DNA from 2 places in the Krasilnikovia cinnamomea genome. Region 1 is predicted to be linked to the other one. Evidence: riboswitches for the same ligand, from Rfam matches in the RefSeq annotation. Region 1 holds a riboswitch; the other holds the start of a gene.
What was found. Region 1 has a riboswitch for S-adenosylmethionine ahead of thrC (threonine synthase). Riboswitches for the same ligand answer to the same signal wherever they lie in the genome.
Positions count from the first base shown of each region.

Region 2: another riboswitch for S-adenosylmethionine. It lies ahead of EV385_RS29085 (ABC transporter substrate-binding protein); the one in region 1 lies ahead of thrC (threonine synthase).

Region 1 is NZ_SHKY01000001.1:2,534,371-2,537,771, forward strand. Features, by position in the region: gene thrC (threonine synthase) at 2-1,279, opposite strand; SAM riboswitch class I at 1,292-1,423, opposite strand; gene EV385_RS11380 (ABC transporter permease) at 1,674-2,615, opposite strand; gene EV385_RS11385 (alpha/beta fold hydrolase) at 2,612-3,401, opposite strand, start outside.
Region 2 is NZ_SHKY01000001.1:6,467,354-6,470,754, reverse strand. Features, by position in the region: gene EV385_RS29100 (M15 family metallopeptidase) at 1-153, shown strand, start outside; gene EV385_RS29095 (flavin reductase family protein) at 165-671, opposite strand; gene EV385_RS29090 (NADPH-dependent FMN reductase) at 668-1,255, opposite strand; SAM riboswitch class IV at 1,493-1,606, shown strand; gene EV385_RS29085 (ABC transporter substrate-binding protein) at 1,881-2,759, shown strand; gene EV385_RS29080 (amino acid ABC transporter permease) at 2,805-3,401, shown strand, end outside.

The sequences.
Region 1 (3,401 bases):
GTCAGCCCAGCAGGCCCGCGTCACGCGCCGCACGCAACGACGGCTTGATCCGGTGCGTGGGACCGACCCGGTCCGCGACCGCGTCCAGAGTCTTGAGTCCCTCACCGGTGTTGAACACGACCGTCTCGGCCTCCGGGTCCAGCCGCCCGCTCGCCACCAGCTTCTGCAACACCGCGACCGTCACGCCGCCCGCGGTCTCCGCGAAGACCCCCGTCGTGCGGGCCAGCAGCTCGATCCCGGCGCGGATCTCGTCGTCGTCGGCGTAGTCCATCCAGCCGCCCGTGCGGGTCACCGTCTCGATCGCGTACGCCCCCGCGGCCGGGTCACCGATGTTCAGCGACTTGGCGATGCCGGTCGGCTTCACCGGAATGACCGTGTCCGACCCGTTGTGCAGGGCCGTGGCGATCGGGTTGCAGCCCGCCGACTGGGCGCCGAACACCTTCCAGCCGCCCGCCGGGGCCTCGACCAGCCCGACCTCGACCAGCTCGGAGAACGCCTTGTCCACCTTGGTCAGCAGCTCGCCACTGGCCATCGGAATGACCACCTGGGCCGGGATCCGCCAGCCGAGCTGCTCGGCCACCTCGTACCCGAGGGTCTTGGAACCCTCGGCGTAGTACGGCCGCACGTTCACGTTGACGAACGCGGTGTCCTCGAACTCGTCCGTCTCGACCAGCTCGCTGCACAGCCGGTTCACGTCGTCGTACGAGCCGTCGATGGCGACGAGCTGGCCGCCGTACACGGCGGTGGTGACGACCTTGCCCGCCTCCAGGTCGCCGGGGATGAACACGACCGACGGCGCCCCGGCGCGGGCCGCGTGCGCGGCCACGCTGTTGGCCAGGTTGCCCGTGGAGGCGCAGGCGAAGCGGGTGAAGCCCAGCCCCCGGGCCGCCGTCAGCGCCACCGACACCACCCGGTCCTTGAACGAGTGCGTCGGGTTGGCCGAGTCGTCCTTCACCCACAGCGGCGCGCGCAGCCCGATCGCCGCGGCCAGCGCGGGCGCGCTGACCAGCGGGGTCAGGCCCGGGTCGAGGGTGACCCGCTCGGCCGGGTCCTGCCCGGCGGGCAGCAGCGCGGCGTAGCGCCAGATGTTCTGCGGGCCCGCCTCGATCTGCGCGCGGGTCACCCGGGCGAGCGCGGCCGGATCGTAGGCGATCTCCAGGGGGCCGAAACACTCGTAACAGGCGTGCTGCGCGGCGAGCGGGAACTCCGTGCCGCAGCCGCGACAGACCAGGGCGCGGGCGGGGCTGGTAGAGACGGGGGCGTCGACGGTCGACGTCATGGCGAGGCCTTCCTCTCATCTTTCCCCGGCGCGACGCGCGGGGACGGAATTAGCACCTGCCGCACGTCTGGCCTCGTCATCGAGTCGAGTGCGGTGGTTGCCGGGGCGTCGTCGGGCCGTTCCCTCAGCCCCTCTGGATGAGGTATGCAGTTGTGCCGCTCAGCTTACGGGGTGTGGCGGTCATCCTCACCCTGTGATCCCGATCTGTGAGCGTCCTCTCGGGCTTTAGAACTTTTTGGTCCCAGGTCCGCCGCGGACCGGACCGTTGCTCCCGCGGAGACCGGGACGGGCGCTGGGGCGCCCGTCCCTGCCAGGTCCGTGCGACCACACCCCCGGAGAAGCCGAGGGCCGTGCGGCCACGGCCGCCCGGTCCGTCGTGGGCGGCCCAGGCGGGTCAGCTGGTGACGTCCTTGCGGGTGAAGCGCCAGAAGGCCAGGCCGATGAAGAGCGTGGCGTAGCAGAGGGCGGCGATCGCGCCCTTGGCCAGGTCTGCGGTTTGCATCGGGGTCGACAGCAGGCCCTGCCAGGCGTCGGCGTAGTGGGTGGGCAGGACGACGCGCAGGTCGCCGAGCGCGGTGATCTGGTCGAGGATGCTGGAGAGGATCCAGAGCAGCACGGCGCCGCCAACCGCGCCCAGTGCCGCGTCCGTCAGCGTGGAGAGCAGGAACGCCAGGCCCGCCACGATCAGCATCGTCGTGGCCAGGTACGCCAGGATCGCCAGCAGGCGCAGCACTCCTGGGCCGGGTGGGATCTGGGCGGCGATCGTGCTGCCCAGGGGGTGCCAGCCGTAGCGGAGCGTGCCGATCAGCAGGGCTGTTCCGGCCAGGGTGACCAGGGCCAGCAGCGAGTACATCAAGGCGACGATGAGCTTGACGCCCAGCAGTCTTGCGCGCGGGACCGGGACGGCCAGCAGGTAGCGCAGGGTGCCCCAGCTTGCCTCGCTGGCTACCGTGTCGCCGCAGAACAGCGCGACCACCACGATGAGCAGGAAGCCCGCCGAGACCGCGATGCTGAACAGGGCGAAGTTCAGGCCGCTGGAGGTGGCGAGGTCGACCAGGCTGGCGAACGCTCCGCCGCGACGGCCGCGGTCGTCGTCGCCGTCCCCGCCGAACTCGAACGCCAGCAGGATGATCAGCGGCAGCGCGACCATGAAGCCCAGGGCCAACTGGGTACGCCGCCGCGACGCCTGCCGCCGCACCTCCGCCATGATCGGCAAGGTGGCCGACGGCCGGTACCCGCTCACCACGCCCAGCGCCGCCGACTTCCCGGCTGCGGTCGGCTCCGCCTGTCCGGCTGCCGCGCCCACCGGCTCGCGCTCCTTTGCCGCTGCGCTCATCGGTCACCACTTCCTCGCGAGTTGTCGCCGACCAGGGCCAGGAAGGCGTCCTCCAGGCGGCGCCGGGGTACCACCCGGTCCACGCCGACCCCGGCGCGGACCAGCGACGCCACCACCTCGGTGCGGGGGGTGCCGTTCATGTCCACGATCAGGCCGGTGTCGCCGTCCGGGGTGACCGACCGGACGTCCAGCTCGGCCAGCACCCGGGAGGCGGCGGGCACGTCCGATACCTCCAGCAGCACCGACGGGGAGTCGCCGACGATGTCCGAGACCGGCCCGGACGCCACGATGCGGCCCTTGTTGACCACGACGGCGTGGGTGCAGGTCTGCTCGACCTCGGCCAGCAGGTGACTGGAGACCAGCACGGCCCGGCCGTCGGTGGCGTAGCGCTGCAGCACCCGGCGCATCTCGGCGATCTGCGGCGGGTCCAGCCCGTCCGTGGGCTCGTCGAGCACGAGCAGTTCGGGCAGGCCCAGCATGGCCTGGGCGATGGCCAGCCGCTGCCGCATGCCGTGGCTGTACGTCTTCGTCCGGCGGTGCACCGAGTCGCCCAGCCCGGCGATCTCCAGCGCCTCGTCGAAGTGCGCGTCCGCCTCCGGCCGCCCGGTGGCCCGCCAGTACGCCCGCAGGTTCTCGTAGCCGCTGAGGTGCGGCAGGAAGCCGGGGCCCTCGACGAGCGCGCCGACCCGCGAGAGGATCGGCGCCCCCGGCACCAGCCGGTGCCCGAAGACCAGCGCGTCGCCCTCGGTGGGCAGGGTCAGGCCCATGAGCACCCGCAGCGTGGTG
Region 2 (3,401 bases), 3.9 Mb from region 1:
CACGAGGTCGGCCTGGCGGTCGACCTCACGGTCGACGGCGGGTCGCTCACCCGGGACAGCGCCGCGTTCCGGTGGCTGTCCGCGAACGCCCGCAAATACGGATACGTGAACCTGCCGTCGGAGCCGTGGCACTGGTCGATCACCGGTTCCTGACGGCGGACGCGTCAATCGGGCTGGAGCCGGCCGAACCGGCTGCGGTGGAAGACCAGCGGTGAGGGGTCGCCCAGCCCGGCATGGCGCGCGGCCAGCAGGCGCAGCAGCACGATGGTGTGGTCACCGGCGAGCACCTCGCGATAGATCGTCGTCTCGAAGTGGGCCAGGCCGTCGTCGAGCGTGACGGCCCCGAGGGGCGACGCGGTCAGCGACAGCCCGTCGAACCGCCCCGCCGGTGCACCCGCGAGCTGGCGGGCCACTGCGGAATGGTGGTCCGCCAGGATCGTGACTCCCAGGTGCACCGCGCGGCGCAGGTCGGGCCACGTCTTCGAGGCGTTGGCGATGGAGAACGACACCAGCGGCGGGTCCAGGCTGACCGAGGTGAACGAGCTGGCCGCGAGACCCACGGGCACGCCGTCCACGACGGCGGCGACCGCCACCACCCCGCTGGGGAAGATGCCGAACACCTCGCGCAGCCGGTGATGGTCCAGGTCCTGATTGGTACGCAACGCGGTCATGCGACCTCCTCCCGGGTCCGCAGGAACGCGCCCACGACGGGGCTGGTGGCCGCCAGCCAGTCGGCGTAGGCGGCGGGGTCGTCGTGGTGCCTGTCGATGACGAACAGCCCCCGCCCCGGCACGGTCGCGCCGATCTCGGTGAGCACCGGCCGCAGCGTCAGCTCGGCGGCCAGCTGGTGTTGTGGCCCCGCGCCGAGCAGCAGCGGCACGGCGAGGCCGCGCAGGCCCGTCCCGCCCGCGAACCGGTCGAGGAAGAGTTTGAGCAGGCCGGTGTAGGTGCCCTTGTAGGTCGGGCTCGCCACCACCACGAGGTCGGCCGCGCCGACCTCGTCGACCAGTGCGGCCACCCCCGGGTCCGCCCAGTCCAGCAGCGCGGCGCCGAGGGTGGCCAGGTCGACGGTGAGGCCCGGGTCGCGCCCGGTGAGCTCGCGGGCCAGGTACGTCGCCGCCGCCAGCGTGCGGCTGGCCGGGCGTGGATTGCCGACCACGACGGCCACCCGGGCGTTCACGACGCCGTGGTCACGAGGCGGGGTGCCGTCGACGGGTAGGCGGCCGAGGTGCTGGATCACGGGTCGCTCTGACATGTGTCACTCCGGTACGACGAGGGGGGCGGACCGGCGTGGACGGGGTTCCACCGATCCCTTGCATATACCGAATGACTATAGGCTTAGTAGGATATTGTCGCGCAAGCGGTTCTCGGCCTTTCCGCCGTACCGCATACCTGCGCGAGCCGAACGGCCAACCTTTGCGGGCACGAACCGCGTGAGTGTGGTCATATCGACTGGACGCCGCACCGAACCCGGCTGCTAGCCTCGGCGGCAGGTCATGAGCGCCAGCGTGAAGCCCCGGCTTGCTGGCCGGCAACCCTCCTCCGCGGTGGGGTGCCCCGGGTGAGGACCAGGCATCGGAGCAAGCCCCCGATGCAAGCGTGGCCTGGCCCCCCAGGTCAACACCGACCCAGGAGAGCCATGTCTTCCCGCCGTTGTGCCACCTCGCCAGGCGCGGGCCCGGATCCGCGGGCCGCGCGCCCGCTGCCGGCCCTGACCCGGCGACGGCACATCGACATGATGCGGGTGTGCAGCGCGGTGTGTCGCCACGCCGCCGCGCGCTAGGCGCACCCCACCCCGCAATTCCCTCGCGGTAGGCGCACCCCGCCGTCCGATCGGACCGCTGCGCCCACCGCACCGACCACCCTTCTCGGAGAACCCTGTGCGATTTCTGCCTGCCCTCACCCGGGCCGCCACCCTCGGCGCCGCTGCGATCCTCGGCGTCAGCCTGCTCACCGCATGCGGCGACGACGCCAAGTCCGGCTCGGCCGACAACCCGTACGCCCTGCTGCAGCCCGGCGTGCTGCGCGCCGGCACCCTCACCGACGCCCCGCCCAACGTGTACCTCAAGGACGGCAGGTTCACCGGCTTCGACAACGACCTGCTGACCGCGGTCGCCGCCAAGATCGGGCTGAAGGTGGAGTTCGTCGGTACCGACTTCTCCGCCCTGCTGTCACAGGTGAACAACCACAAGTTCGACGTGGGCAGCTCCTCGATCACCGTGACCGAGGCGCGCAAGCAGACCGTCGACTTCGGCAACGGCTACGACTTCGGCTACTTCGGACTCGACGTCCCGGCGAACTCGTCGATCACCGGGTTCGACCAGCTCACCGGCAAGCGGGTCGTGGTCGTGCAGGGCACGGTCCAGGACGACTACGCCACCGGCAAGGGCCTCAACCCCGTCCGGGTGCCCGACTACAACGGCGCGCTCAACCAGCTCAAGGCCGGTACCGCCGACGCGTGGATTGCCCCCGCGGAGATCGGCGAGAAGTCCGCCGCCGACAGTGGATCCAAGATCAAGGTGGCGGCCAAGCAGCTCAGCCCCGCCCCCACCGCGTACGCGGTGGCGAAGGGCAACAACGTGCTGCGCGAGGCGCTGAACGCCGGCCTCGACCAGGTCATCGCGGACGGCACCTGGAACCGGCTGCAGGCCCAGTACTACCCCGGCCGCCCGATCCCCGCCGGGTTCACCCCGGGCAGCGGCAAGGCAGCGCCGAGCGCGGCTGTGTCTGTGTCTGTGTCTGTGTCCGCGGCGTCCTGATCCGATGACGACTGAGTGGGGGGCGGTGACCGGCCGGTGGAATCGGTGAGCACGCTGTGGGAGACGTTCTTCGACTGGCCGTCGATGCGCGCCGCGCTGCCCGAGATGCTGACCGTCGGGCTGCGCAACACGCTCGTCCTGGCGGTCTCCGCCGCCCTGCTCGGCTCGCTGCTCGGTCTGCTGCTGGCCGTCGCCGGAATCTCGCGGACCCGCTGGCTGCGCTGGCCCGCGCGGGTCTACACCGACGTGTTCCGGGGCCTGCCGGCGGCGGCCACCATCCTGCTGATCGGTGTCGGACTGGCACCGCTCGGCATGCAGGTCTGGGGGCCCAACCCGTACCCGCTGGGCATCCTCGCGCTGTCGCTGATCGCGGCGGCGTACATCGGTGAGATCTTCCGGTCCGGCATCCAGTCCGTGGAGGCCGCCCAGCTGGAGGGGGCGCGCGCGCTGGGCTTCTCCTGGTCCGAGGCGATGCGCCTGGTGATCATTCCGCAGGGGATCCGCCGCGTGCTGCCCGCGTGGGTCAACCAGCTCATCGCCCTGATCAAGGACTCCAGCCTGGTGTACTTCCTCGGGCTGGTCGCCAGCCAGCGGGAGCTGTTCCGGATCGGGCAGGACCACGCGGCCACCACCGGCAACGAG